One region of the Flintibacter hominis genome, then DNA from elsewhere that is predicted to be linked to it. Evidence: riboswitches for the same ligand, from Rfam matches in the RefSeq annotation. Region 1 holds a riboswitch; the other holds the start of a gene.

Region 1 (14,842 bases):
GTAATCGTAAAGCGAAATACCTTGTTGCGCTCTTTTTCCAGGGAACGGGCGTATTCCACAGTGCGCTTCACCGTATCCATCGCCATGAGAGGCTCCCCGCCAAAGAAATCAATCTCGATATTTCTACGCTTTCCGGATTTTGCCACGACCCAGTCGATGGCCCTTTTGGCCGTTTCAAAGTCCATGGTCATCCGATGGCCAGTGCCGAAGTCGCCTGTCGAGGCAAAACAATATTTGCACCGCAGGTTACAGTCATGAGATACATGGAGACAAAGCGCCTTGACCACTGCCGACTTGGGCAGGGCCATAGCGGCCTCCGGATCGATGTATTCGTCATCAGAAAAGAGAAGGCCCTGGTCCTGAAGACCTCTCAGTTCCTCCCAAGCCTCGGATAGCTCCCGTGGATCATATTGGTCCAACTGCTCCGCCAGTTTTTGAGGCAGCCTCTCTCCCATTGGCCCTTCAATCAAAGAGAGCAGGTCAAAGCTCAACTTATCCAACACATGGACCGCGCCACTGTTCACATCAGCGGCCAGATACTGGCCGAGCGCCGTAAAGGTATGTACCATATCGAACTTCCTTCCTCGATTTCTCTATCGATATCATTTGGATGGAGAAATAGACATGAAAAAGGGCAGGCTGACGCCCACCCTTTTCAGGTATGTTGAGAACTTACTTATTCTCGCACTTCTGATTGGCAACAGTGCAGGAAGTCTTGCAGGCAGACTGGCAAGAAGTCTGGCACTCGCCGCAGCCGCCCTTGGCGGCACTGGCCTTCAAAGTGGCCCCGTTGAGGGTCTGGATATGCTTCATTGGTATCTCCTCCTGAATCGCTTAGTGCAACAATTATACCACAGTTTTTCTCTGGACGCAAGTCCGGCAGTTCCTTTGGCGGAAAACTGAAGCTGGGCAATATCGCTGCTATCAAGTGGTATTGTAGCATAGCGAACCGGATATTTCAATCATCTTTTCCGCTTTTTCTTGGGCTTTCTTCCCAGTATACCGGCTATCGCTCCCCCACACAGGCAGGCGCAGAGTATGCCAGCTCCCCCCTGCTCTAACGATGCGGTATCATAGGCCAGAAGGCCTGCCGTCAGCAGAAGCAGGAACAGGATTGCTCCTACTCCTGTCCCCACTAGCAAAGATTTGGAGCGGATCCTTTTGATGCTGTATATCCCGCCAACAGCCCCGCCTAAGACACAGACCGCTAGTACCGCTCCCTGAGCCCACTGTTCCCGCAGGACTCCTGTTGAAATGAGCAAGGCGCACAGCAGAAGTGCTAGCACGGCCGAAAAACCGGCGAGCACCCCACCCTTGAGCAGTTCACACATACTGTTGACCCACTGCTCGCCCGATTCCTCTTGCCGTCTTTCCCTCTTTTTCATAACACAATGCCCTCCCCGCGGTCTTCTGTTTTCACGAAAACCTATGCGAGAAGGGCATATAGTATGTCTATTTTCTGTGATTACTTCTGCTCCGCAGCAGCGGCAGAGGAGTTCTTAGTGGAAACAGCCCACTTGGTGAACTCGATGCGGACGCGGTCAGCCCCGGTCTCAATCACGATGGTATTCTCCTTCACAGAACAGATGGTGCCGATGATACCGCCGATGGTAGTAATCTCATCGCCGACAGTCAGCGAATTGCGGAGGTTCTGAGCCTCCTTCTTCCGCTTGTTCTCGGGGCGGATCATAAAGAAGTAGAGCATTGCGAACATTAAGGCCATCAGTATTAAGGTTTCCAAAATTCGTTCCCTCCAAAGTTGTTGTCAGCTGTTTCCAGTCAGACGCATTAGTGCTATTATAGCGGGTTTTTTTCCTGTTGGCAAGTCCTTTTGTCAAATTCGAGGACTATATTCCTGGGTCTGCTGCGGGTCTGTCCAGCTTTCCAGAAAATTTCTGTCGGAATGCCTCAAATCGTCCCTGATCCAGTGCCTCGCGGATGCGGAGCATCAATTCGTTATAGAAATGGAGATTGTGGAGCACTGCCAGACGCATAGCCAGCATCTCCCCGGCCGTCAGCAGGTGCCGGAGATAGGCTCGGGAAAAGGAGCGGCAGACCGGGCAGTTACAGGTGGGATCAATGGGACGGGAATCCAGCTTGTACTTCTCATTTTTGATATTTATGGTGCCCTCCCAGGTATACAGCTTTCCATGGCGGGCGTTTCGTGCCGGCATAACACAGTCAAAAAAATCCACGCCGCGGGCTACTCCCTCGATGATATTGGAGGGGGTTCCCACTCCCATCAGATACCTAGGTTTCTCTTTCGGCATATGGGGCTCCACCGCTTCGATAATATCATACATGGTCTGTGTGGGCTCCCCTACAGCCAGACCGCCGATGGCGTAACCGTCACAGTCCAGTTTGGCGATCTCATCCATGTGCCATTTCCGCAGGTCTGCATAGGTCCCACCCTGGTTGATGCCAAATAGCATTTGGCCGGGATTGACGCAGCCAGGCGCCTCATTGAGCTTTCTGTGCTCCACTGCACAGCGATCCAGCCATCGGGCTGTCCGCTCGCAGGAGGCCTTGACATAGTCGTAAGGCGCCGGGTTTTCCACACACTCATCAAAGGCCATGGCGATATCACTGCCCAGATTGGATTGGATCCGCATGGACTCCTCCGGTCCCATAAAGATCCGCTTTCCATCAATGTGGGAGGCGAAGGTAACGCCTTCCTCTGTGATCTTCCGCAGTCCGGACAGAGAGAACACCTGGAATCCTCCGCTGTCAGTGAGCATGGGGCCATCCCAATCCATAAATTTGTGGAGTCCACCCATCTGTCGGACTACATCGTCACCCGGACGCAGGTGGAGATGATAGGTATTAGACAACTCGATCTGACAGCCGATTTCTTTCAGGTCGTGGGCGGACACCGCCCCTTTGATCGCTCCGCAGGTGCCGACATTCATAAAAACAGGAGTCTGCACAGTTCCATGGGGGCAGGTAAATACTCCCCGGCGGGCCTTCACCTCGGTTTTTAGTAATTGAAACATAGATTTCTCCTTAAAGTGTGTGATACCAGCGACTTCATTCCGCCTTACGCGCTGGCTGCAGCTGGCTGTCTTGGGTCCCGGTCCTTCGCGCCGGTTAGCGCCTCCAACTGCTGGAGTCACGCTTCGGGATCCAAAACATTTCTGATTTTTTTGGAACACTCCTTCCAATCCCATCGCTCGAAGCTGCTCTGTAGCGGATATTACCGCCCCCTCTAGGCCGACCACGAGAGCCTGACCGATATTGGACAAGTCTATCAGCCATGACGCGCTTTCTAAGAAATGAACATGGCGTCTCCGAAGCTAAAAAAGCGGTATTTCTCTTTCACCGCCTCTTGATAGGCGTTCAGTACATGTTCGCGGCCCGCCAGAGCGGATACCAACATGATAAGGGTGGACTGAGGTAGGTGAAAATTTGTGACCAGCGCGTCCAACACCTTGAAGCGATACCCAGGATAGATAAAGATATTTGTCCATCCAGACCGCTGTGTCATGGTGCCGTCCTCCGCCGCAAAGCTCTCAATGGTGCGGCAGGAAGTGGTACCCACACAAATCACCCTGCCTCCATTTCTTTTGGTTTCATTGATGATGTCCGCGGTTTCCTGAGATATCATGCAAAACTCAGAATGCATCTCATGGTCGCGGATGTCCTCCGCTTTGACAGGCCGAAAGGTACCAAGGCCGACATGGAGCGTAACGTAGCATACCTTCACACCCATTTCCTGGATATTATCCAGCAGTTCCGGAGTAAAATGCAGTCCGGCGGTGGGCGCTGCGGCGGATCCTACGACTTTAGAATAGACCGTTTGATAACGCTCCTGGTTCTCCAGCTCGGCCTTGATATAGGGCGGCAGGGGCATTTTCCCCAATTCCTCTAATATTTCAAGAAAAATTCCCTGGTAGTGGAACTGGACCAGCCGCTTGCCGTCCTCCAGCTCCCGTTCAATCGTTGCAGTCAGCTGCCCTTGTCCAAATATTATCTGGGCGCCTGTCCTAAGTTTTTTTCCTGGACGGACTAAGCATTCCCAGCACCCCTCGCCCCGGTCCACCAGCAGCAATACCTCACAGGTCCCTCCCGTGGGTCGGTGCCCGATCAGACGAGCGGGCAGCACTCTGGAGTCATTGAGGACTAGGCAATCTCCGGGGCGCAGGAAGTCCGGCAGATCATAAAAGTGGTGATGTCCGACTGCTCCTGTGTTCTTGTCCAGTGTCAGCAGCCGGGAGGAATCACGCCGCTCTAGAGGAGTCTGAGCGATCAGCTCTTCTGGCAGTTCAAAATTGAAATCAGAGGTCTTCAAAACAGTTTACGCCTTTCTCTTCTTTTAATAGGTGCCCACTTGGACGCCAGGAAAATAAAATTTCAGTATCTCGTCATAGTCAAACCCTTCGCGGGCCATGGCGTTGGCACCAAATTGGCTCATTCCCAATTGGTGCCCCCAGCCCGCTCCGTCAAATACATAAGTATCTCCAGAGACGGTCACTGTGCCGCCTCCCACATTGGTCCCGGAGGCACCGGTATTCCCCTCCGCCAGCGAGCTGATCTTTCCAGAACCGGAGATCACATACAAATCGCTTCCAGCTCCAGATACCGAACCGGTACCAGAAATCACATATACATCGTCCGTACCACTCAGTGTACCGGAACCATTGACTGCATAGCTTCCAGATCCGTTTCCGGCTGGCTGGCTGACCATCTTTCCATTTACTGTAAACCGGATCGACTTAACACCAAAATTTCCTCGGATACCCATATCTATACCGCCAGAGGATGCACTTGGCTTGAACGTGTTGCTGTTCCCATTTTTCCAGTGTACCTGAAGTCGAATGACGTTTCCCATCTCAGAGTAGGTCAGTTCTAGGTAATCGATGGAAGTACCAACCCCAAAGCCGTTGCTCTGAAGTTTACTGGTCAGCTCCTCTGAGGTATAGGTAACCGTCCAGGGAGAATAGGGATTTAAGTCGTCTACTAGGGATTCGTAAGGATCTATCACACCCTTCAGGTAGGGATGGGTGTTGACTGTATCCGTCCCCCAGACATTCTTTGCGTCCTCTGTGGCTCCGCCCGCGCTGGAGGAATATACGGTCTCTGCCAATTTTCCGTTATAGAGAACCACCTGGCCCGCTGTTTCCTCTACCGCCTGGTCGCTTACCTCACTGGGGCCGGAGTTGGAACGTCCATCTCCGCAACCATGGTATGCCTGACATTCCGTACTGCCACATACGTCAAATCCGTAGCTCTGGTGCCGGCCCATGTTCCTCAGAACATAAGTCCTGGCACAGGTGGCTTGGGCCTTCAGGGCCTCCAAGGGCCAGGTGCGGCCCATCTCATAACAGACCACACCCTTTACATAGTCCTCCAGTTCCACCACATTGACTACCGAGATATTTCCTCCATTGAGGCGCTGATAAAGAAAGCCACCTCGGTATTTATAATTGGAGAACCAAGTCCTGACATCCTCTGCTCCGGTCACGTCTGGCAGGATCGCCAGGATACCACCTGTTCCCTGGTCAAATTGAAACAGGATATGATCCGTCCCTGTTTCCACAATACTCATTCCGTAGGAAGTAGTCCCTACAACGGTCCCCTCCCCTAAGGTATCGATTGCGTCCAGCGCCTCGCCCTTTGAGAGATAGGCTCCCACCCGAACCTGGTATTCTCCATCTATCCAGGCCACGAAGCCATCCTCATAGTCTTCCGCGTCCCGCCGTGCGTCCTCGTAGTCTCCATACCCGCTATCGATCAAAATATGATAGCAGCCCACCGCGATATTGCTGGTAATGGAGGAGGAGTAGGTAGTCTTGCCCAACGAGGCGTCCCGTCCATAGTAGAGGTTTTGTGTCTTAAGCACCGCCACCTGGTCAATGTCCTTCTCCGTCCGTCCCAGCTCAACGAAATCCATATTCCCGTCGTAGTAGCCGAAGCGGAAACCGGCGCCATACCCTGTATTATTTTGGAGGTGAGCGGCCTCCAGCTCTCCCGTTTCTACGTACTGGTACGAGGATGCCAGCCCTACACGGATCATAACCTCACCGTCACTGTTGGTTCTTACGGCCCATCCGGTGGGGACTGCCAGGGTTATTGCAAGTACAGCGGCGGCAAGCCGCATCCAATTTCTCCTCATGGTCTGCTCCATTTCTCCACTTCTGCGGTTTTGTACTATTGACACCGACCTTCAAACGTGATAGGATAGGGTCAAATTCTGCAAGATAGAGGTGCGGCTACATCAGTAGACATGGCCAGGGAGCCGGTTCCCGCTGATCCATGTTCAAAGGGGACGCCGCCGAAGAGCTGCTCTTCCGGTCGAGAGTTTGCTCTGGTCGTCTGGTTAACAGCCAGCCGACTGTCATCAGGGTCAGGCTGATGGAGAGCTGTCTGCTTTTGTGAATATTTTGCCGGTCGAGCAATTTGCTCTTAGTCGACATTATAGTACAAAATCAGCCGCTTGAAAAGCCGCTGATTTATTTTTTTCTTTTCCCTGGTCGACTCATCTATGTTCAGACTTTGTCATACCCTTATATAAGAGAGATTTGGAGGTTGCTTTACATGAAAAAGTATAAAGTAGGTATCATTGGCGGAACCGGTATGGTTGGTCAGCGTTTCATCACACTGATGGAGGGTCATCCCTGGTTCCAGCTTACAGTCATCGCAGCCAGCCCCCGTTCTGCTGGAAAGACCTATGAGCAGGCTGTCTCCGGACGTTGGGCCATGGAGAAACCCATTCCTGAAGAGGCCAAGGGCTTGGTTGTCATGGATGCTCAGGCCGACGTGGAGAAAATCGCCGGTCTGGTGGACTTCGTATTCTGTGCTGTTGATATGAAGAAGGATGAAATCCGCGCTTTGGAGGAGCGGTACGCCAAAGCCGAGTGTCCCGTGGTCTCCAACAACTCCGCCCACCGTTGGACCGATGACGTGCCCATGGTGGTCCCCGAGATGAATCCTCAGCATATTGAGATCATCCCCGCACAGCGCCGCCGCCTAGGTACCAAACGCGGCTTTATCGCCGTCAAGTCCAACTGCTCTATCCAGTCTTATGCTCCCGCCATCACCCCCCTGCTGAAGTACGGTGTGGAAAAGGTCCTGGTCTGTACCTATCAGGCCATCTCTGGCGCCGGCAAGACCTTTGAACGTTGGCCCGAAATGGTCGATAACCTGATCCCTTATATCGGTGGCGAGGAGGAAAAGAGCGAGCAGGAGCCGTTGAAGATCTGGGGACGCATCGAGAACGATAAATTTGTCAAGGCGGATGGCCCCTCCATCACCGCCCAGTGTCTGCGCGTCCCAGTATCCGACGGACACACCGCCGCCGTATTTATCAAGTTTTCCGGTGAAAAGCCCTCCATCGAGCAGATCAAGTTAGACTGGGCCAATTTCAAGGGCAGAGCCCAGGAGCTGGAGCTTCCCTCCGCGCCCAAGCAGTTTATCCATTACTTCGAGGAGCCAGACCGTCCCCAGGCCAAGCTGGACCGTGAGCTGGAAGGCGGAATGGCGGTTTCCATGGGGCGGCTCCGTGAGGACACACAGTATGACTATAAGTTCGTGGGCCTGTCCCACAATACCCTGCGGGGTGCTGCAGGCGGCGCTGTCCTGTTGGCCGAGCTGCTGTGCGCCGAGGGCTATATCGATCATATGTGAGCCAGGAGGTCACCCTCCTTACTTCCCGCATTTGAAGAAAGGGTGTATTGTTTATGAGAAGTCCTGTTTTTACCGGTTCCTGTCCCGCGCTGGTCACTCCCTTTGACCAAAACGGCAGCATCAACTACGACGCCTTCGGAAAGCTGATCGACGACCAGATCGCCGCCGGCGTGGATGCGGTGTGTGTCTGCGGCACCACTGGTGAGTCCGCTACCATGTCTATTCGTGAGCACATTGCTGCCGTGGAATTTTGTGTCAAGCGGGTAGATCACCGTGTCAAGGTCATCGCTGGTTCCGGCAGCAACGACACCTCTGCCGCCGTCTACCTGTCCCAGCACGCACAGGATTCCGGTGCAGATGCCCTGCTCCACGTCACTCCCTATTATAACAAGGCAAGCCAGACCGGTCTGATCAAGCACTATGAGTATATTTCCGACCGGACTGACCTTCCCATCATCCTGTATAATGTTCCCAGCCGCACCGGCGTATCCTTTACTGCCGACACCTATAAGGTGCTGTCCGAAAATCCCAAGATCAACGGTGTCAAGGAGGCCAGTGGCAATTTCTCCCTCCTGGCCCATACCCGGTATCTGTGCCCTGACGACTTCTATATCTGGTCCGGCAATGATGACCAAGTGGTCCCTATGATGGCGCTGGGAGCCAAAGGCGTCATCTCTGTGGCCTCTAACATCATCCCTGAGGTCATGGTACAGATGAGCCACTGGTGCCTGGACAATGACTTCGAATCCGCGGCTAAACTCCAGATCGAATATATGGATCTAATCGACGCCCTGTTCTGTGAGGTCAATCCCATCCCCGTCAAGGCGGCTATGAATCTAATGGGGATGGAGGCTGGTTCACTTCGGCTGCCTCTGTGCGATATCTCTGACAAGAATCTGGCCGTACTCCGCACCTCGATGGAGCGGATGGGCCTGCTGAAGTAAGGAGCGTCCACACGTGCTAAAGATAATCATTTCCGGCTGTAATGGTCATATGGGCCGGGTGGTGACCTCTCTCTGTGAGGCAGATCCCCAGGTCCAGGTCGTCGCTGGCTTTGATGTACTAGGCGCCAGTGACCGAGAATTTCCGGTGTACTCCTCCCCTGCCCAATTTCATGGAGAAGCGGATGCTGTCATTGATTTTTCCTCTCCGGCCGCGCTGGATGGTCTGTTGTCCTTTGCCAGGGATACCCGAATTCCCATGATTTTGGCCACCACCGGATATACTCCTGAGCAAGTCGCTCAAATTGGTGCGGCCGCTCTAGAAGTTCCAATCTTCCGCTCGGCTAATATGTCCCTTGGCATCAATGTACTGCTTGAGTTGGTCAAGAAGGCTTCCACAGTATTGGGAGACAGCTATGATATCGAAATCATCGAGCGGCACCACCGCCGCAAGGTAGATGCCCCTTCGGGAACTGCCCTTATGATTGCGGACGCTGCCGCCTCCGCCTGTGGGCATGAAACCGAATACGTCTTTGACCGACACTCCGTCCGTCAACCACGGGATAAAAAGGAGATTGGCATCTCTGCTGTACGTGGAGGCACCATTGTAGGAGAGCATGAGATCATTTTTGCCGGCCACGATGAAGTAATGGAGATCCGTCATATCGCCCATTCCCGTGAGATTTTTGCCAAAGGGGCTCTTGAAGCCGCAAAATTCATGGCCACAGTGGATGCTCCGGGCCTGTACGATATGAGTATGCTAGTCAAATAAGTCCATCAAAAACGCTCGGATGCCGATGTGGCGATCCGAGCGTTTTTGATGGGGCAAGAAAAAGGACGCCCGATTGGGCGCCCTTTTTTCTTGGCAGATATCAGCCCTGCTGCTCACGCATCTTGGCGAAGCAGTCGCTGCAGTAAACGGGACGGTCAGACTTGGGCTCGAAAGGAACCTTAGCCTCACCACCACAGGCAGCGCACACCGCGGTAAAATACTCACGGGGGCCGCGAGCAGCGTTCTTGCGGGCATCACGGCAGGCCTTGCAGCGCTGGGGCTCGTTCTGGAAGCCGCGCTCGGCATAGAACTCCTGCTCACCAGCGGTGAAGGTGAACTCGTTGCCACACTCTTTACATACCAGGATCTTGTCTTCGTACATGGACTTTCCCTCTCTTTGACTCGTTGCCCAAATCAATTCGCTTGGGCGATTGTAATATGCGATCAGCTCACGCTGGATACGCCGGGGATAAAATCACCGCGCCAATTTGCGGCGAATGCGTTGGATGGCGTTGTCTACCGACTTTTGGGAGCGGTCTACCTGCTTTGCAATCTCTCCACAGGAGAGGCCGTTTAAATAGAGCGGCAAAATATTGGCTTCAAGCTCAGACAACTGGCCCTTCAGAGCATCTAGCCGCTCTTTCAGTTCCTCCCTGCCGATGATGACGTCCTCCGGGCTTTCCACGATGGAAAACAGTTGCGCGTTGGTCCCGTCAAAAAGAGGGGGTTCAAAAGAGATGCTGTGATTCAATGGGGAATGCTTGCCGCCTTGGGCGGCGCGGACAGCAGTAATCAGACGGCTTCGGATACAGATTTCAGCATAAGTGCGAAAAGCCGTGTCCCGCCGGAGATCAAAGCCACGGATGGCAGTCAGCAGGCCCAACATACCTTCCTGGATCAGGTCCTCGCTATCACCGCCTGCTAAGAACAGAGGGCGGGCACAAGCACGTACCAGTTGACCATATCGAAGGACCAATTCATCCTCCGCCTCACGGCAGCCATTGGAAATCTGCTGACATAATTCCTCATCGGACAAACTCTGGAATCGCGTTACTTCCATATCAATAGGATGGCTCTTAATCATAATAAACAAAATCAACGGATTTGTCAAGCCCTTTGCAGAAATATTTTGTCAAAACCTCCAAGCTCGACCATATCCGATTCATCTTTTATAGTTGGGGGATCAGATCTGCCAGCCGTTGGGCAGCCGCCTGGGCAATCTCCTCTGTCTTGGCCTCCACCATCACCCGCATCAGGGCCTCGGTTCCTGACGGGCGGACCAGCACCCGGCCCTCGCCGTTTAGGGCGCTCTCCTCCTGCTGGACAGCCTGGGCCAGTAACGGGCTGGCCATCGCCGACTTTTTTACATCGTTATCCGTGACCGGAACATTGATAAGCACCTGTGGGAAACGGGGACAGCATCCAAACAGCTCCGAAGCCCTTTTTCCACTCTCCTTCAGCAGGGCCAACATCTGTAACGCAGTCAACTGGCCGTCGCCAGTAGTTGCGTACTCCAGGAAAATCATGTGGCCAGACTGCTCGCCGCCTAGACGGTACCCCTTTTCCAGCATCCGCTCTAGAACATTCCGGTCGCCTACCGCAGTACATTCCAGGTCCATACCTTTTTCCTTGCTGTAAAGATGTAGGCCCAGATTGGACATGACAGTGGCCACGATGGCATTCCCAGGCAGCTTTCCCTTGGCTTTCATATCCAGTCCACAGGCGGCCATGATCTGATCCCCGTCGATGAGATTTCCCAGTTCATCGACCGCCAGACAGCGGTCCGCGTCCCCGTCAAAGGCGATGCCAATGTCGTAGCCGCCTGCCTTGACCATAGCGGCCAATCCATCAATATGGGTAGAGCCGCACTTTTCGTTGATATTGATTCCATCCGGGTCGGCGTTGATGACATCGGTACGCAGCTTAGAGAAGCGGTCAAACAGCCGCGCGGCAGTGGTAGAGGCCGCTCCGTTGGCACAGTCTACAAGGATACGCAGGCCACCCAGGGTGGAGTCTATAGTGCTCTCCAGGTGGTCGATGTAGTCCTCGCTGGCCTTGGGGGCCACATAGCTCACCTTGCCAATATCGCCACCTGTTTTCATAGGGACATTGTTGTGGCCAAAAAGGACAATATCCTCGATTTTTTCCTCCAGTTCATCGGACAGCTTGAAGCCCTGGCCGTTGAAGATCTTGATGCCGTTGTGCTCAAATGGATTGTGACTGGCGGAGATAACGATGCCAGCGTCCGCCCCCTCGTCCACAGTCACCCAGGCCACGCCTGGGGTGGGAAGAGTGCCCAAGTCCAGCACATCGGCCCCAGCAGTGCACAGCCCAGCGATGAGGGAGCCTTTCAGCAGATCCCCGGAGATCCGGGTATCCTTCCCGATGGTAACCAGAGGCTTCTCCCCCGGTTTTTTGTCCTTGGACAGCACAATAGCGGCAGCCAGTCCTACTTTATACGCCAAATCGGCGTCAAGCCCGGCGTTGACTACGCCGCGGATTCCGTCAGTCCCAAATAATTTACCCATAAATTCGCACCTCTATCATACAAAATGTGTCAAGTCAGAATGTCAGTTGATCCAGCTGGTCCACGGCTGCCGCTCCCGCGACAGGCAGTCCTAAATGTCGATAGGCTTTTTCCGTGACGCACCGCCCTCTTGGGGTACGGGTGAGGAAGCCAAGCTGCATCAGATAGGGCTCATAAACGTCCTCTAGGGTAACAGCCTCCTCGTTGATGGTAGCGGCCAGAGTATCTAACCCCACCGGTCCCCCCCGATAGTTTTCAATAATGGAGCGAAGCATCCGGTGATCGATGGAATCCAGCCCCAGGTAGTCGATCTCCAGGGCGGTGAGGGCTTCATCAGCCACCTTCTTGGTGATGACACCGCCAGCCCTCACCTGGGCGAAGTCCCGTACCCGGCGGAGCATCCGGTTGGCGATGCGAGGGGTTCCACGGCTGCGGCGCGCGATCTCCATGGCCCCGTCGGCTTCAATGGGCACCTCCAAGATGCCGGCGGATCGGGTAACGATCAACGCCAGTTCCGCCGGGGTATAGAGTTCAAGCCTTAATGTCACACCGAACCGGTCCCGCAGCGGGGCAGACAGTTGGCCAGCCCTGGTAGTAGCCCCGATCAGGGTAAACTTGGGCAGGTCCAAGCGGATAGAGTTGGCCGATGGGCCCTTGCCGATGATGATGTCGATGGCGTAGTCCTCCATGGCCGGGTACAGAACCTCCTCCACCGAGCGGTTGAGGCGGTGGATCTCATCCACAAAGAGTATGTCGTTCTCATTCAGGTTGGTGAGCAGGGCAGCCAGGTCCCCAGCCTTTTCAATGGCGGGGCCAGAGGTAATGCGCACATTGACCCCCATCTCGTTGGCGATAATGCCGCTAAGGGTAGTCTTACCTAATCCGGGTGGTCCGTGGAGGAGCACATGGTCCAGGGGCTCATGGCGCATCTTGGCCGCCTGGATGAACACCTCCAGGTTTCCCTTGGCCTTCTCCTGGCCGATATACTCCCGGAGGGTTCTGGGCCGAAGGGAATACTCCCCCTCGTCCTCCCTGGTGAGAGAGGTGGTCACCAGCGGTTCATCCGGCTCCTCACGGTCAAATTCTATGTTGGAAAAATCGATTGCCATGGGTTCACTTCCTGTTTTATTTTAGAGCTTTTCCGCCAGATCCCGGAGGGTATCTAAAAAGGCCTCCTCCCCCCAGGTGTTGAGCTTAAAAAACATGGCCTGGCTGCCGCCAGAGGTGATGGCGGACAGGAACAGCTCATCCCCATCCCCTGCCAAAGTCATGGCCAGGGACACTCGGTTACCACCGCCGAAGCTGTACCGCTCGTACACCCGTACACAGCAGCGCACTCCGGCGGACTGGAAATAACTCTCATCCTCAAAGCTTGCCGACATGCTGGCGTTCAAAATGCCCTCATGGATATACCGCAAGGTGTCGTCAAAGTCCCCATGAAGCCTTACTTCATACTTGGCCATAGCGTTTCACCTCAATCTCTTTTTTGAAATCAGTCCGCCCACACAATGGTACAAGGTACCTTGCGTCATATCGGGCCTTCACTACCTCGGAACTCAAGTCCGGCGCTCATCCCTTCATCATCTTTTTCAGGGCCTGCTTGATAATCTCCTCCAGCGCCAGGCTGTCCAAATCGATTCCCTTCAAAGCCAGATTGATCTCTCCCTGGGAATAGCCCAGTACCGCCAGAGCGGCGGACGCCTCTGACAGCTTATTCTCCGGGATGACGGTGATGCCCGTTCCGCCATAGGCCTCTCCCTTGGCAGAAATGGTCTGTCCTTTGGCCAGTTTATCTTTTAATTCCAAAATCACCCTCTGGGCAATTTTTTTGCCAATCCCTTGGGCGCAGGTAAGGGCCTTTTCGTCCCCAGTAATGATAGACAGCGCCAAATTGGCCGGTGTACTGGCAGACAGAATGGACAGCGCCGCCTTGGGCCCCACGCCGGACACAGAGATAAGATGCTGAAACAGGTTCAGCTCCTCCTGGGTGGCGAAGCCGTAGAGCTCCATGGCGTCCTCACGGACATTCAGGTATGTAAAAAGTTTTCCCTTGTTTCCTTTTTTCAGCGCTGACAAGGTGTAGCTGGTGGTACGGCAGGCAAACCCTACCCCGCCGCAATCAATCACGGCCAGGTAGGGCTCAATATGGGCCACCGTGCCGCTGAGATAGTAAAACATAAGTTCCTCCGCATACCGCCTTTTGGGCGGTGTTTATTCTTTTAGCAAATACCGTATTTCCCCGGTATAGTAGATCTCCAGTTTAAATTCTAATATGTGGTCCTGCAGATTCAGAAAACCGCTCAACACGGTCAGCCGAAAGCCATAGCTCTCGTCCATAATGTCCAGAGTACCGTCGGAATGCTCCAGCAGGAAGGTCTCCAGGGTCATTTTTTTGCCAGTAAAAGCTCCACAGTTGCCGCACAGGACGTCCTGGTACTCTATTATGTAGATGTAAGAGGAGTCCCAGTCCACCCCGGTGAGCTCCACATCCCCATCCACCTGTCCATAGGGGGCGGCGGTGCACACATAGCCGTACTGGGTCACCAGACGCAGGGTATCCCTCTCCGCCTGCAGTTCCATAATATGGGCGTCATGGAGGCTGTACTCCGGTTCTGAAGCGGGCTTTTTGACGATCATCCTCATCCCATTACCTCGTATCGTACTTTTTGGGGTCAAAGACCCGCTCAGTGTTCAGCAGAGATGTGGCCGCCCGGCTGTGGCAGATGGCGATGGCCAGGGCGTCGGCGGCATCGTCAGGCCGGGGAATCTCCTTCATGTTGAGAAGCCGCTGGGTCATGAGCATGACCTGCCGCTTGTCCGCCCCTCCGTAGCCAGCGACAGCTTGTTTCACCTGCATAGGGGTGTACTCAAAGACGGGCACGCCCAGCTTCTCCGCGGCCAGCAAAATAACTCCCCGTCCATGGGCTACGGCAATGCCAGTGGTAATATTTTTGGTAAAAAACAGTTCCTCCACGGCCA
Region 2 (14,842 bases), on a different contig from region 1:
ATTTTCCAGTTTCACGTTCTTCGCCTCTCCACACACTTTTTCTAAGTCTTCTCTAGGCGCTGGCAATTATAGCACCGGCCTCTCTCCTTGTAAATTAGGCAAAACCATAGCATTTCCCGCTTTTTTTCCAGAAAACTGGCCAAAATGCTTAATGGCGGAGGCCGGATGTCTCCCATGCTCCGCCTTCCGCCATACCACTGCCAAAAAATTTTTTACCCGCCCTATTGACAACAGCTTTCTATTGTTATATTGTATATGTAGTATATATACAGAAAACACAAAATAACAGTGCGTCAGAGGGCGGGCGCTGGACCTGGTACCGGCCGGCAGCTCTCCCCTCTCTCCACTGTTAGAAGGGGCATGAGATGGACATCATTCTAAGTAATTCCAGCGTCAAACCCATTTACGAGCAGATCACCGACCAGGTGAAGGAGCAAATCATGGCCGGAACCCTGTCGGCGGGGGATGCCCTGCCCTCTATGCGCCTGCTGGCTAAGGAGCTCCGTATCTCCGTCATCACCACCAAGCGGGCCTACGAGGAGCTGGAACGAGATGGCTTTTTGGAGAACGTCCCAGGCAAGGGCTGCTTCGTGGCGCCCCAAAACCGGGAGCTGCTGCGGGAGGCCCAGCTCCGCCGGGTGGAGGAGAAGCTTACCCAGGCGGTGGAGGAGGCCCGGAAGGGAGCCTTCTCTCTCGATGAGCTCCATGAGCTATTGAATATTCTGTATAAAGGTGACGAATTATGACAAATAGTATTGAAGTGCAAGGGCTCCGCAAGTCCTATGGCGATTTTTCTCTGCGGGATATCAACCTGACCGTTCCCGGAGGGGCCATCATGGGCCTCATTGGCGAGAATGGGGCAGGCAAGACCACTACCATCAAATGTATTTTGAACCTGATCCGCCGGGACGAGGGGACAATCACCCTCCTGGGCCACGACAACCAGAGGGAGGAGCGGGCCGCCAAGCTGGAGATCGGCGTGGTGCTGGACGAATGCTTTTTCCACGACTCCCTCCGCCCCCGGGACATCGATTTGATCCTCTCCCGGATATATCAAGGTTGGGACAGCGCCCTCTACCAGCGTTATCTGTCCAAATTCCAGCTGCCGGAGCGCAAATTCGTCAAGGAATTCTCCCGCGGGATGAAGATGAAGCTGTCCCTGGCTGCCGCCCTGTCCCACCGCCCCAAGCTGCTGATCTTGGATGAGGCCACCTCCGGTCTGGATCCCATTGTCCGGGATGAAATTCTGGACGAGTTTCTCGGATTTATCCAGGACGATGACCATGCCATCCTCATCTCCAGCCACATCACCAGCGACCTGGAGAAGGCAGCTGATTACATCACCTATATCCACCAGGGGCAGGTGGTCCTGTCCGACGCCAAGGATCGTATTCTGGACAATTACGGTCGTCTGGCCTGCACCGTCGCACAGCTGAACTCTGTGGCCCCAGACGATTTGATCCGGGTACGCCGCAGCTCCTACGGCTGCGAGGGCCTGGTGGCCGACCGGGCCGCCTTCCGCCGCCGGTATCCAGAACTGCTGGTGGAGCGGACCACGCTGGAAGACATCATGCTATTCATCGCAAAGGGGGAAGCACAATGACCGGACTGGTTCTAAAAGATATGCTCGTGATGCGAAAGACCCTTAAGACTTATGTGCTGTTTCTAGCCTTTTACCTGCTGCTGGCCGTGATTGGACTCTTTCCCATCTCCACCATCACCGCCGTCACTCAAATCATTATCATGATGCTGCCCCTGTCCGCCTTCTCCTTCGACGAACTGGCCAAATGGGACCGATACGCCCTCACTTTCCCCACTGGCCGGAGGAGTCTGGTGGGCGCGCGCTACCTGTTCACCCTGGTGATGGCCGCCGCCGCAACCCTCTACTCCCTGGTGGCCTGCGTGGTCCTGTCCATTGGGAAAGGGCAGAGCGCCATGGCCGAAAACCTGTTGAGCCTGATGGTATCTCTGGGGCTGGGACTCATCATCGCTGATATTCTCCTCCCCCTGTGCTATAAATTGGGGGTGGAACGGGCCCGCCCCTATATGTATATCGTCATTTTCGCCCCCCTGCTCCTGTTCTTCGGTGCCTACAAGTTGGGGCTCTTCGAGGGCATCAACCTCTCCTCTCTGGACCGGATGCCGGAGAGCACTGTTCTGGCCGTGGGCTCCCTACTCCCTCTGATCCCACTCCTGGGACTTGGGCTATCCTACCTCATCTCCTGCCGTATCATGGAACAGAAGGAGTTTTGATATGAAAACCGGGGTCCTGATGGTATGGACGGGCTGCCTGGTATCCATCACGCTGTCTGTCCTGCATTTCGCCTGGATCGCTACCGCCGTGGAGCGGGTGCTGGTCCTGGCGCTGCTGGCTCTGGCCGGAGCTTTCGCTCTGGCCCATCGGAGATAAGGAGGAACCTCTATGCCAAAAATTATGCCCCTGATCTGGGCTGGCCGCGCCGTAGCTGTCACCCTGGTGGCACTCACCTTTACGGGCACCATCCCCAGTGGAAGTTTTCTGTTCTGGCTCCTCTTTGCCCTGGCCGCCGGCCTCGTCCTCCTTGGCGGCGGCTGGCGAAAGCGCCGGTGATTTACATTTTCTCCCTCCCATGCTATAATAGTAAAAAATGATTGAGGGAGTGTGACCGCTATGACCACTAAGGAAGCCATCCGGGAATTGGAGCACATGAAGCAGTATGCCACCGCCAAGTCTATCCCTGCTCTGGACCTCGCCATCAAGGCACTGCAGGAAAAGCTGGAGTGTGAAAAGGTCTAGCTCCCCAGATGTGAAGGCCGGACAGGAATCGGGAAAGGCAAAATCGGGAACGCACAACGTCCCCAGCAGGATTTGAAATCATTGAGAATCTTTCTTCTCCTGCCGCATCTAAATAAAGACGGAGCAGAAGCGACGCTTCTGCTCCGTCTTTGTTTATTTTATTTCTGCTTTCGGTCTGGATATCCCGCCGTTTTACCTCAGGCGCTCCTCCGAGCATTCTTTACGAAAAACAGGAAGCCCAGCATTAGGACGATGCCAACCGGCAGAGCGATGATACCGGGTAGGCCGAAGTAAGCTAACGCACCGGCTACCACATAGGAAATGCCGGCAATAACCGCGCAGGAGATTGCATAAGGCAACTGGGTGGACACATGGTTGACATGGTCACACTGGGCACCGGCGGAGGCCATGATGGTGGTGTCGGAGATGGGGGAGCAGTGGTCTCCGCACACCGCGCCGGCCATACAGGCGGAGATGCAGATGATGGCCAGAGGGTTGTCCATGGAAAATACGTTCTGGACAATGGGGATCAGGATGCCAAAGGTACCCCAGCTGGTGCCGGTGGCAAAGGCCAGCAGACAGCCCACCACGAATACGATGACGGGCAGCAGCATCTGCAGGCCCTGGGCGCTGCGGACGAAGTCACGGACAAAGTACTTGGCACCCAGTGAATCGGTCATGCTCTTCAGGGTCCAGGCAAAGGTGAGGATGAGGATGGCAGGCACCATGGCCTTGAAGCCTTCAGGGATACAGCCCATCATCTCCTTGAAGGTCATGGAGCGGCGGACGAAGTAGTAGATCAGGGCGAACAGCAGGCCAAAGGCGGAGCCCAGCATCAGGCCGATAGAGGCATCAGAGTTGGAGAAGGCGTCCACAAAATTCTCCCCGGAGAAGAATCCGCCGGAGTAGATCATGCCGATGACGCAGCAGACCACCAGCACCACGATGGGCAGCACCAGGTCCATCACAGTACCCTTGGTGTCGTCGATCTCCTCATCCATCATGGCATAGGGGTTGGAGCCGGAGAACAGGTCGCCGTTCTCTACGGCGTTCTTCTCGAATTTGGCCATGGGGCCGAAGTCTACCTTCATCAGCACCAGGCCCAGCATCATCACAATGGTGAGCAGGGCATAGAAGTTATAGGGGATGGCCCGAATAAACAGATTGAGGCCCTGACCGTCCTCGGCGAAGCCGGACACGGCGGCTGCCCAGGAGGAGATGGGCGCGATGATACATACCGGCGCGGCGGTGGCATCGATGATATAGGCCAGCTTGGCCCGGGACACGTTGTGCTTGTCGGTGATGGGCCGCATGACGCTGCCCACGGTTAAGCAGTTGAAGTAGTCGTCAATGAAGATCAGGCAGCCCAACAGGATGGATGCCAGTTGGGCACCGACCCGGGACTTGATGTTCTTCTTGGCCCACCGGCCGAAGGCGGCCGAACCGCCTGCCTTATTCATGAGACACACCATAGTGCCCAGAATGACCAGGAAGATGAGAATGCCCACATTGTAGCTGTCTGACAGGGAGGCCACGATACCGCCGCTGAACACGTGATTCAGCGTCCCCTCAAAGGAGAAATTGGAGTACAGCAGGCCGCCCACCAGGATTCCAATGAACAGGGAGGAGTACACCTCCTTGGTAATCAGGGCCAGGGCGATGGCGATGACCGGGGGCAGCAGGGACAGGGCGGTGTTGTAGGAGCTGCTGGGGGACTGGATATACCCCTCACCCCCACAGGTGGGACACACAAAGGTGCCGCCGCAGGCCTCACATTCAGCGTCAGTGCCCAGGCATACGGAACACCCGCCCGTAAGGCCGCAGTCGGGACACTCGATCATCTTGGTGCCCGATATCTCGGTGGGGTCGTCCGCCAGCACGGCAAAGCTGGTGGTGGCCAGGGCCAGCACCATCATCACCATGATGATCAGGCGCACAGGCCAGGATCTTCTCGTTCTCATTTCTTTTCCCTCCACATGATTCTCTCTCCGGGGCCGCAGCCCCCCGCGCAAACAAAAAAGCCACAGGCACGTCAAGCGCCCATGGCAAAGCCGGACGTCCCCAGGCGGACCCCAGGGACCTTCGGATAGCGCTCCACTTGTTCGTGACAGTCCGCAGGATATTCTCCTGCGGCCCAGGTTCGCCTCTCCAGGCAGAGAAGCCAGCCTTCGGCGGTACACCCTCTCCTGGGGACGGCTGCCTGGCCCTGTCCCACAGTACGCATGAGTACCGCGCCTCTATCCACTATTCATTTGGAATTGCAAGTATCCTACCACGGCCCTTCACTATTGTCAAGCCTCTTTCGAAAAAAAGCTCCTTCTTTTTCAATTTTCTATCAATCCATCATAAAAAAGGTGAAAGTGCCGGTGGCCACCACTACATCCTGGTCGTTGGTGAGCACCACCTGGATCACAGACAGGGTGCGGCCCATCTTCTTGGGCGTGGCTACACAGAATATCTTCTTTCCAGAGGCGGGGCGCAAAAATTCCATAGTGCTTCCCGCGGTGACGCAGACGCCGCCCCTGGAACAGGCGCAGCATCCCCCCACCGTATCGGCCAGGGTGGCCATTGCCCCTCCGTGGACATTCTTATGGGGATTGATGCTGTTAGGTCCCACCACCAGCTCCCCCTTGGCATAACCGGGCTCCACATGGGTCACGGTGATGCCGTTCTCATAGGAAAACTGGTGCGGCGTATTGACTGTGCGGAATATAAAATCGGTCCTCTCCTGGTCAGTCATGGAACCGCTCCTTTGCTCGTTGTCAGGGGACAGTGTATCACAAAAACATCTGTGGGGCAAGGCTGACGGGAAAAATTTCACCGATTTTCCCCCAAACGCATAGATTGGTAAGAACTCATACCCAAGGAGGAATCGCCATGGAAAAAAACTCGAACCCTGCCGCCCTGACTCCCCAGGGCGTGGACCAGGAGGCGTTTGACCGGGTATGGCGCCGTGTGATGCCCGATCAAGCGCAGAGCCCCATCGCCATAGGGCGGGCGGAAGTAGATGAGATCGCCCCCGCCGAAACCGCCCCCCAAGACCAGTGCGAGGCCGCGCCGGTCCCAGCCGAGCCCCCGGTACAGCCCGCCGCTTCTCCTACACCCCCTCCCCCGTCCCGCAGCAAAGCGGAGGAGGAACCCCCCTTCTGCCTCGGCAGCCAGTCCCAGGGGGAGGAACAGACGCTCACCTCTCTCATGGACCTGGCCAAAGAAGGGGTCTTCATCGCCCAGGCCCTGGTCCGCAGGGGCGGAAGCTGCTCCAGGTCACTGAGCTGTCTGGCTGCCGACCACCGCCGGGCCCTGCGCCAGCTCTCTGCCGCCTACTTTCTCATCACCGGTCAGCGTTACCGCCCACCGACCCCCTCTGTGGTCATTAACGCCTCTCTCCCCCTGGCCCTACGGGATCAGTTCGTCTGGGAGCAGCGATGGGAGCGGGCCAATCAGCAGGCCGCTGAAACCACCTCGGATGCCTGTCTCAAGGAATTATACCAGGAACTTGCCCAAGACGGGGTCCTCCATGCCGCCACCATTCGCTCACTGCTGGAACAGATGGGTTGACTGTTTTCTCAGCTTTGGGGTAAACTGGACAGGAAGGTGGGCGGCAGGGCCAGACTGCACGCGCCCCCGCCATCCTCCACATACCGATGAAAGGAGCGCGGTCCTATGACCCAGACCAAGGAGTTCTCCTATCCTTCCTCTGACGGCGTCCATACTATACACGCCCATGAGTGGTTCCCCCAAAGCAGCCCTATCGCTGTAATTCAGATTGTCCATGGGGTGGCAGAACATATCGGGCGGTACCAGCATCTGGCCCAATTCCTCACCGCCCACGGCTTTGTTGTGTGCGGCGAGGACCACCTGGGCCACGGCCTCACAGTGAACGACGGTCGATACGGTTACTTCGCCCCCCGCGGAGGATGGGACCTGGTCACCCAAGATGTGCGCCGCCTACGGGAGATAGAGGGAAAAAAGTTCCCCGGTCTGCCCCATGTGCTGCTGGGCCACTCCATGGGCTCCTTCCTCACTCGGACCTATCTGATTCGCTGGCCGGGAACGGTGGATGGAGCGGTTCTCTCCGGCACCGGCCAGGAAAAGGCACCCTTGGTGGCCTTCGGTCGGCTTCTCGCCGGGGGGCTGGCTGCCCTCAAGGGCTCGGACTATGTCAGCCCACTGATCTATGAGCTGTCCCTAGGCGCCTACAACAAGAAATTTCAGCCCGCCCGGACCCGTGCCGACTGGCTCAGCAGGGACCGTGACATGGTAGACGCCAACTTAAATGACCCCCTGTGCGCCTTCCAGCCCACGGTATCCATGTTCCGGGATATGATGGAAGGACTGCAGTTCATCGCCAGCAAAAAAAATCTATCCAAAATGGACGTGGACACCCCCATCTATTTTCTGTCCGGTGACCAGGACCCCGTGGGCTCCATGGGCAAGGGGGTACGGAAGGTGGAGGCGATGTTCCGCTCCGCCGGGTGCCGGGATGTAACTGTCAAGCTGTACGCTGGAGGCCGCCATGAGATGTTCAATGAGCTCAACCGCCAGGAGGTCATGGAGGACCTGCTGGTCTGGCTGGAACAGAGGTTCTTTGACTAGAGCCCGGTTTTTCCCCAGTGTTTTGCCTCTTTGTCCCCTTTGGCGTACAGGGAGCCCAGAAAAATACGACAGTAAAAGAGCGGCTGTACGGCCGCTCTTTTACTGTCTTTCCCCTTTGAAGAGGAATACTGCTTTCATCGGAACCGCGACAATCATGGATGGTGAGATACAACGGGTGGTTTAGAGGGGCACAAGGCGCCACCCTAATCCCTCCACCCTCAGGTTGTCACCAGCTCGCCTGTCAGGATGTGGTATCTGGTCATGGTCTCTCCCTGGGGCAGATCCACTGTAATCCTGTTCCAAAGCATTCCACCCTGTTTCCCCTCCGTTCCCCTGTGGTGGTATCGGACAGAGAATCTGTGTATGGGACAATGGGCAGCCAGGACCTCATATGCCAACATGGCCTGGTCGGCCATTCTTTCCCGCATGACTGCCTCATCGGGGATGGGCTCATCCGCGCCGCCATAGAACTGCACATCGACGGATATGACGGCCTCGTCCGGCATCTGGGGGCTCCATCTGGCTGACCACATGGTAATGTTCTGGTCCGGGACCCAGAGCCCTGTCCGGCGGATGACACTGTCGATGTACAGTTTCTTCCGCAGGGCCTCTTCCCGTTCCTTATCCTCTACGACCAGCCCGCCATATCCCAGACTCCGCTTCTCGCCGCCGTCGGAGAAGGAGAGATAGTAGCCGCCGCCCACCAAATCATAGCCCGCCCAGTGGCCCTGCGCCCTCCACTCCGGATGGACCTGGGCCGCATATTCCTTCATCGCGCGGGCGGCCTTCAGATTGCCGATGACTGGTGGAAAACCAAGAGAAAGGAGGACAAACACAATCAGGGGCCCCACCAGAAGCAAGAGGGTCAGGCCTACACCCAGCCGTTTCTGTCCCAATCCTTCCATAAGGTTCCCTCCCCCTTTTTCGAAAATGATAGCAGAAGGTGGGCTATGCGGTCAATGAAATTGGGATATCTGGTCATTTTCCCGAGATAAGTGGTCCAAAAAATTTCGGACCTTCTCTATCTGTCCCCCTTGGACCGGGATAGTCATTTTCCCTCCCGCAGCTTGCACCTGGAGGGAGTATCCCCGCCTCTCCGGCACCAGCTCCGCGCCGTCCATGCTCTCCCAGGGGGCATACAGGACACAGGTGGAATAGCTGTCGTGGCTAATAGCAGCCAGGCCCCGGTTCATGACTCCCAGAAAATACTCCGGGTCCGGGGTCCTCTGGATCAGCCAGAGCAGGCCGCCCGTCTTTCCCCGAAGGTACAGGCAGTCCTCCAGCCGCTCCCCCAGCCGGTAGCACAGCAAGGCGGTGTGGTACATCCCATAGCTCTCCTCCAGCAGCCAGCCCAGCCGCTCAGGCTCTGGGTGCTCGGTGGGAAAGGCCAGACCGGAGGGCCGCCCCAGCAGCAGGGACAGCACCGGCCGCAGTTGGTCCTCCTTCACCTTGTTGTAGGAGAAAGAGGCTTGATCGCCATTCTTTAAGTAGATGGTCAGGATACATTTCAACAGCTGGACCTCATAGCGGATGGCAGCCGCCCCCTGGGGGATGAGCAGCCGGGTTACCCCTCCCCGCCACAGGGTCTGTAGGAGGACCTGGCCACGCCACCAGGACACGGCGTGCTCCTCCTCCCCTACTCCCTGCCGTACTTGGGGAATATAGGTCACGTTGCCGGGAGGCAGCCCTTCTCCCCGCCATTCCTCCAAAGCCGGGCGGAAAAGCTGGGGCAGCTCCGACCACTGATAGATACGCTTTGGCCAGGATGCCAATGTGGGTCGCCGGTCCTCTACAAATTTCACGGTCCTGCCCCCTTGATACAAAAGAGGTAAGACGCCTCGGAGAGCTTACGCTCTCCGAGGCGTCCCGTTCATCAGGTCTGGTCCTTGGTATCCTCGTCCTGAGACGGGGCGTGCTCCTGTTGTTCCGCCGGTCCCTGACCAGCGGGAGCGGTGGGTTCAGAGTCCTTTCGCTCCTCTGTGCCCTCCCCCTCAGGCTGACGGCCGCTGGCCTCCCCTTCGTCCAGAGCGGGAGGCTTGACCTCCTCGCTGACGATATGGATGTGCTTGGCCGGCGCCTCGATCACATCCGGTACGGAGGGGCGGAACGCCTTTTCGCTCTTGCGGGTAGAGGCGTAGGCGTCCTCCACCAGAGCGGGATCCCGGCCCTCGATAATGGCCACCATCTCGCCGCCAGTGATGGTCTCTTTCTCCAGCAGATAGGACACTACCTTGTGCATATCCTCCAGGTTCTCCTGGATAACCTTTACAGCGTCCTCGTAGCAAACGTCCAAAATTGCTTTGACCGCCTTATCCATCACAGCCGCGGTATCCTGGGCGCAGTCCAGGCCGTAGCCCCCGTCCAGATACTGGTTACGGACCGAGCCCAGGGCCATCATGCCGAACTCCTCGCTCATACCGAACATGGCCACCATGTTCCGGGCAATATTGGTAGCCTCCTGGATATCCTGAGAGGCACCGTTGGTCATGGTATCCATCACCACCTGTTCAGCGGCCCGGCCGCCCATGGAAACAGATATCTTGGCCATAAGCTCTTCCTTAGTCCGCAGGTTGGTCTTGTCCTCCTCGGGCATCAAGAGGGTATAGCCCAGGGATCCCTCGGTGTGGGGGACAATGGTGATCTTCTGCACCGGCTCGGCGTTCTTCTGCTTATAGGCCACCATGGCGTGGCCCACCTCGTGGTAAGCCACCAGCTTGCGCTCGAATTGGGTGAGCACAGAATTTTTCTTCTCACTGCCGGCGATGACAAACTCGAAGGAGGCCAGCAGGTCCTCCTGGGTCACCATGCGGCGGCCGTGGCGGACGGCCCGGAGGGCCGCCTCGTTGACCAAGTTAGCCAGGTCAGCGCCCACAGTGCCAGCGGTAGCTAAGGCGATCTTCTTTAGGTCCACGTCCTCGCTCAAACGGATGTTTCGCGTGTGGACCTGGAGGGTGGCCAGACGTCCGGCCAGATTAGGCCGGTCGATGGTGATGCGCCGGTCGAAACGGCCGGGGCGGAGCAAAGCCTTGTCCAGCACCTCGGGCCGGTTGGTAGCTCCCAGGACGATGACGCCCTTGCCGGGGTCAAAGCCATCCAGCTCGGCCAGCAGCTGGTTCAGTGTCTGCTCCCGCTCGTCGTTGCCCCCCATGCGGTTGTCGCGGGACTTGCCGATGGTGTCGATCTCATCGATGAAGATGATACAGGGGGCCATCTTGCTGGCCTCTTTGAACAAGTCACGGACACGGCTGGCGCCCACGCCCACAAACATCTCTACAAAGTCGGAGCCGCTGATAGAGAAGAAGGGGACGCCGGCCTCGCCGGCCACGGCCTTGGCCAGCAGGGTCTTACCAGTACCCGGAGGGCCCACCAGCAGGGCGCCCTTGGGCAGCTTGGCGCCGATCTCAGTGTACTTACCGGGGTTGTGGAGAATATCGATGATCTCCTGGAGGGACTCCTTGGCCTCATCCTGGCCGGCCACATCCCGGAAGGTAACACCGGTCTTCTTCTCCACATACACCTTGGCGTTGGCCTTGCCCACGCCGCCCAGGCCGCCCATTCCTCCCTTGCCGCCTACCCCGCGGAACAGGAACATCATAGCGCCCACCAACAGCAGGATGGGAAGCAGTGTGGAGATGAGCAGGGACAGAATATAGGCAGAGCTGTCCACCGGGTCGCTGCCGTAGTTGGTCACCCCGTGCTCATCCAGCAGGTCGTAGATGCTCAGGTCGGATACTGGGGGCGGGGTTGTGACATATTCCTTCTCCTGGCTCTGGCCCCGGAGTGGGATCTGCATTCCAGCAAAGATTCCTTGGTCCCGCTCCTCTTCCTGGGGCAGATAGGCCTCAGCCTCTTCCTCCATCCCTTCCTTCAGGGTGATGACATACTCGCCGCTCTCCATCCGCACGGACTCCACCAGCTCCGCCACCACCCACTGGCGGAAGATGGAGTAATCCACCTGGACCTGGTTGGCGTTGGCATAGGATGAGGTGCAGCTTTTGAACAGCATGGTCAGTACCAGGGCCCACATAATAATGCTGATGAGGCCCAACGTGTTCTTTTTGTTGTTTCCCTTATCTGGTTTCAAAGGAGAATACCTCCAATTTTCTGCTTGATTTTCTCTTTTCTGTCCAAATCACATTTAGGACTAAATGGTATCATACCACATCCGCACTTTAAAAACAAGAAAAGCGGGTGTAAACTTTCTGTAAAAGGTAAGGGGGTCTGCTCGGACCGCGGAGCCCCTCGATCCCCAATCGGTTTTTTCCCCGTCCTGTATTTTTGACTTCCCCCTTTCGCCTAAATATGATATACTGTTTTTTATCGTTGGAAATTTTGACATCGGAGGGAACTGCCCCATGAATAATAGACCGCCTCTGCGCCGCTCCGCCCCTGTGGAAACGGAGAACGACGGCATCATTGAAGGCCGCAACGCGGTCATCGAGGCCCTGAGAGCCGGCGTGGCCATCGACAAAATATTTCTACTCAAGGGCGAGCGTGACTCGGCCCTGGGGCATATCGCCTCCGCCGCCCGGGAGAAGGGCATCGTAGTGGTAGACGCCGACCGGCGGAAGCTGGACAATATGAGTCGAACCCACTCCCACCAGGGAGTCATCGCCCAGGCCGCCGTTCGGGAGTACGCCTCTGTGGACGACATCCTAGCCGCCGCCCGGGATAAGGACGAGCCCCCCCTTATCGTAGTATGTGACGAGCTATCCGACCCCCACAACCTGGGGGCGGTCATCCGTACCGCCGACGCCGCCGGCGCCCACGGAGTCATCATCCCCAAGCGCCGGTCTGCCGGTCTGACCGCCGTGGTCGCTAAGACCTCAGCCGGGGCTGTGGCCCACGTTCCTGTCGCCCGGGTGGCCAATCTGCCCACTGTGCTGAAGGAACTGAAGGAGGCGGGAGTCTGGGTATTCGGCACCGCCATGGATGGGTCCACCTCCCTGTACCATGCCGACCTGAAGGGCCCTGCCGCCATCGTCATCGGCAGCGAGGGGGAGGGGATGGGCCGCCTGGTGGGAGAGAGCTGTGACTTCACCGTTTCCATCCCTATGTTCGGCAAGATCAATTCCCTGAACGCCTCCGCCGCCGCCGCGGTCCTGCTGTATGAGGCTGTCCGCCAGCGAACAGGCAATTAGTCAGACTTGCAGGAGGAATTTTCTATGATGCCAATTAAGCCTTTTAACGGGTTGGAGGCCGCTATTTGCACCATCGCAATGGCTGTCGTCGGGTACCTCGTCGGGAGCCTGCTGGCCATCCCGGGTGCGGGCGCCGTAGTATTTGCTATTGCCACCATGGGTGGATTCCTCTTGAGCGCCATCCATCGTAACCAGTGACTGAATTTCAAATTTCAAGGAGCCTCCCATGAGCGACCGCGACGATAAAAAACGAAACGAGGACGACCTGGCGGAGATCCGCTCCCTCATCGGGGACACGGACACAGGCGGTTTCTCTCTGGAAGATATTTTGGCGGAATACGGGTCCGGCAAGGTTCCGGGCCGGGGTGCGGTCCCTGTTCCCCCAAAAAAGGAGCGGGAGCCAGAGGGACCTGACCTGCCCTGGCCGGAGGCTCCCCGCACCTCCCGGCGTGAGGGGAAGGTAGTTGCCTTTCCCGGGGGCCAGATACAGCAGCCTCCTGATGAGGAGGAGCTGCCTGATGAGGAGGAGCTGCCTGACGAGGAGGAGCTGCCTCCCGACGAGGCTTCTCTCCCCAGTGAGGAGCCAGAGGAGCAGTTGGACGGCCCGGCGGCTGACAAAGAAGTCATTCCTTTTCCGGAGGAGGAGAGCGTCCTATCCGCCTTTCTCAAGGACCTGGGCAAAAAGGCCGACGACTATGCGGACCATATGTTTGAGGAGGACGAGGCCATCGACCACTCCGAGGTCCGCCGCCTGGAGAAGCTGATTCCAGGCACGGACCGGGAGGAGGAGCCGGAGGAGGTCCCCCGGTCCCGCCGTCCCAGGCCCCAGGACCCCCCTCCCCCGGACACGGACCCCCAGGAGCTGGCCCGGAGCTATCACAAGGGATTGGGCGGGGCCCGGCTGCGGGTACTGGCTGTGTTCCTCCTCTTTGCCCTCTCCCTGGTCCAACTGCTGGTACCCGCCCTGGGACTTGTATGGCTCCCCCCTCTGGACGACCTGTCCATCCAGCGTTGGATCGCCGTAGGCCTGCTGGCCGCGGGCGTACTGCTGGCCGGTGACGCGCTGGTGTCCGCCATTGGTCGGGCCTTCCATGGCAGGCTTGGGATGGATGTTCTGGCGGCCCTCTCGTGCGCCGCCACTCTGGCGGACGGCGCTGTGCTGGCTCTCCACCCCTCTCGTGGAAATCAGCTGCCATACAGCGCGGTGGCCCTGGCCGGCCTGTTCTTCCTGCTCCACGGAGCCTATCACAAGCGGTGCGGCCTGCGGCTCTCCTGCCGAACCGCGGCCGCCTCCGCCACTCCCTATCGGGTCACCCTGGACGAGGGGAAATGGAACGGCCTGGACACCTATACCAAATGGTCCGGCACCCAGGAGGGATTTGGCAGCCAGATCCAGGCTGACGATGGAGCCCAGCGTATTTTTCGCCGCTTCTGCCCCCTGCTGCTGCTGGGCTGCCTGCTGCTTTCTCTGTTGACCTCGGTGGGGATCGGCCAGCCTGAGCATCTGTTATGGTGTCTGTCCGCCACCTTTACCGCCACCTCCGCCTTTGGAGGAAGCTTGATCTACGGCCGCTCCTTCCACAAGCTGGCCCGGCGTCTGGCCCAAAGCGGTGCCGCCCTGGCTGGCTGGCCAGGCATCTCCCGCTCCCGGAGGGGGGACCGAGTTCTCATCACGGATACCGATCTGTTCCCCCCCGGCTATGTAGAACTCAACGGAGTGAAGGTGTTGGGCAACTTCCCTATGGAGCGGGTGGTGGCCTATACAGCCACTCTCATCCGGGACTCCGGCAGCGGCCTGACCAAGCTGTTCCACGACCATCTCCGCGCTCTGGGAGGCCTGATGCGGAATGCCGACCACCTGTGCTGCTACGAGGGGGGCGGCCTGTCCGCCAATATCCGCGGAGACCAAGTGCTGGTAGGTTCCGCAGCCTTTATGAATCTGATGGATATTCCCCTCCCTCAGGGGTTAAACGTAAAGAGCGCCGTGTTCTGTGCCATCAACGGGGAGCTGGCCGGTATCTTTGCCTTGAGCTATTCCCTCCACGACACCATTTTCCCCGCTCTGGAGGAGCTGATGCGTGAGAAGATCGGCCCTGTGCTGGCCACCCGTGATTTTAATCTGATCCCCGCCATGCTTCACCAGCGTTTCAAGCTGGCGGCGGACAAAATGGACTTTCCTCCGGTGGAACGGCGGCGGGAGCTGTCCGATCCGGAGCAGCCCCACAGCGATGTCCTCACCGCTCTGTTGTGCCGGGAGGGGCTGTTTCCCTTTGCCGAGGCTGTGACGGCCGCCAAGCGACTGCGGTGGGCAACCCGGCTGGGCGCCATT

What was found. Region 1 has a riboswitch for lysine ahead of asd (aspartate-semialdehyde dehydrogenase). Riboswitches for the same ligand answer to the same signal wherever they lie in the genome.
Region 2: linked by a shared signal. The riboswitch ahead of H8S11_RS01095 (Na+/H+ antiporter NhaC family protein) and the one ahead of asd (aspartate-semialdehyde dehydrogenase) in region 1 are both predicted to bind lysine.

The regions. Positions count from the first base shown of each region.
Region 1 is NZ_JACOPO010000003.1:205,909-220,750, reverse strand. Features, by position in the region: gene scfB (thioether cross-link-forming SCIFF peptide maturase) at 1-569, opposite strand, end outside; gene scfA (six-cysteine ranthipeptide SCIFF) at 673-813, opposite strand; gene H8S11_RS06310 (TIGR04086 family membrane protein) at 963-1,385, opposite strand; gene yajC (preprotein translocase subunit YajC) at 1,466-1,741, opposite strand; gene tgt (tRNA guanosine(34) transglycosylase Tgt) at 1,848-2,993, opposite strand; gene queA (tRNA preQ1(34) S-adenosylmethionine ribosyltransferase-isomerase QueA) at 3,266-4,288, opposite strand; gene H8S11_RS06290 (SpoIID/LytB domain-containing protein) at 4,313-6,124, opposite strand; lysine riboswitch at 6,191-6,370, shown strand; gene asd (aspartate-semialdehyde dehydrogenase) at 6,535-7,623, shown strand; gene dapA (4-hydroxy-tetrahydrodipicolinate synthase) at 7,677-8,567, shown strand; gene dapB (4-hydroxy-tetrahydrodipicolinate reductase) at 8,581-9,336, shown strand; gene H8S11_RS06270 (zinc-ribbon domain containing protein) at 9,437-9,718, opposite strand; gene H8S11_RS06265 (sigma-70 family RNA polymerase sigma factor) at 9,812-10,420, opposite strand; gene glmM (phosphoglucosamine mutase) at 10,506-11,864, opposite strand; gene ruvB (Holliday junction branch migration DNA helicase RuvB) at 11,899-12,972, opposite strand; gene H8S11_RS06250 (DUF6054 family protein) at 12,994-13,326, opposite strand; gene ruvA (Holliday junction branch migration protein RuvA) at 13,433-14,041, opposite strand; gene H8S11_RS06240 (hypothetical protein) at 14,075-14,506, opposite strand; gene ruvC (crossover junction endodeoxyribonuclease RuvC) at 14,511-14,842, opposite strand, start outside.
Region 2 is NZ_JACOPO010000001.1:209,237-224,078, reverse strand. Features, by position in the region: gene H8S11_RS01125 (MATE family efflux transporter) at 1-15, opposite strand, end outside; gene H8S11_RS01120 (GntR family transcriptional regulator) at 366-746, shown strand; gene H8S11_RS01115 (ABC transporter ATP-binding protein) at 743-1,603, shown strand; gene H8S11_RS01110 (ABC-2 transporter permease) at 1,600-2,253, shown strand; gene H8S11_RS01105 (hypothetical protein) at 2,255-2,410, shown strand; gene H8S11_RS01100 (hypothetical protein) at 2,423-2,590, shown strand; gene H8S11_RS14040 (hypothetical protein) at 2,651-2,776, shown strand; gene H8S11_RS01095 (Na+/H+ antiporter NhaC family protein) at 2,974-4,737, opposite strand; lysine riboswitch at 4,856-5,024, opposite strand; gene H8S11_RS01090 (PaaI family thioesterase) at 5,112-5,516, opposite strand; gene H8S11_RS01085 (rubrerythrin) at 5,654-6,334, shown strand; gene H8S11_RS01080 (alpha/beta hydrolase) at 6,440-7,372, shown strand; gene H8S11_RS01075 (hypothetical protein) at 7,591-8,277, opposite strand; gene H8S11_RS01070 (hypothetical protein) at 8,329-9,174, opposite strand; gene ftsH (ATP-dependent zinc metalloprotease FtsH) at 9,246-11,456, opposite strand; gene rlmB (23S rRNA (guanosine(2251)-2'-O)-methyltransferase RlmB) at 11,728-12,513, shown strand; gene H8S11_RS01055 (hypothetical protein) at 12,541-12,711, shown strand; gene H8S11_RS01050 (hypothetical protein) at 12,740-14,842, shown strand, end outside.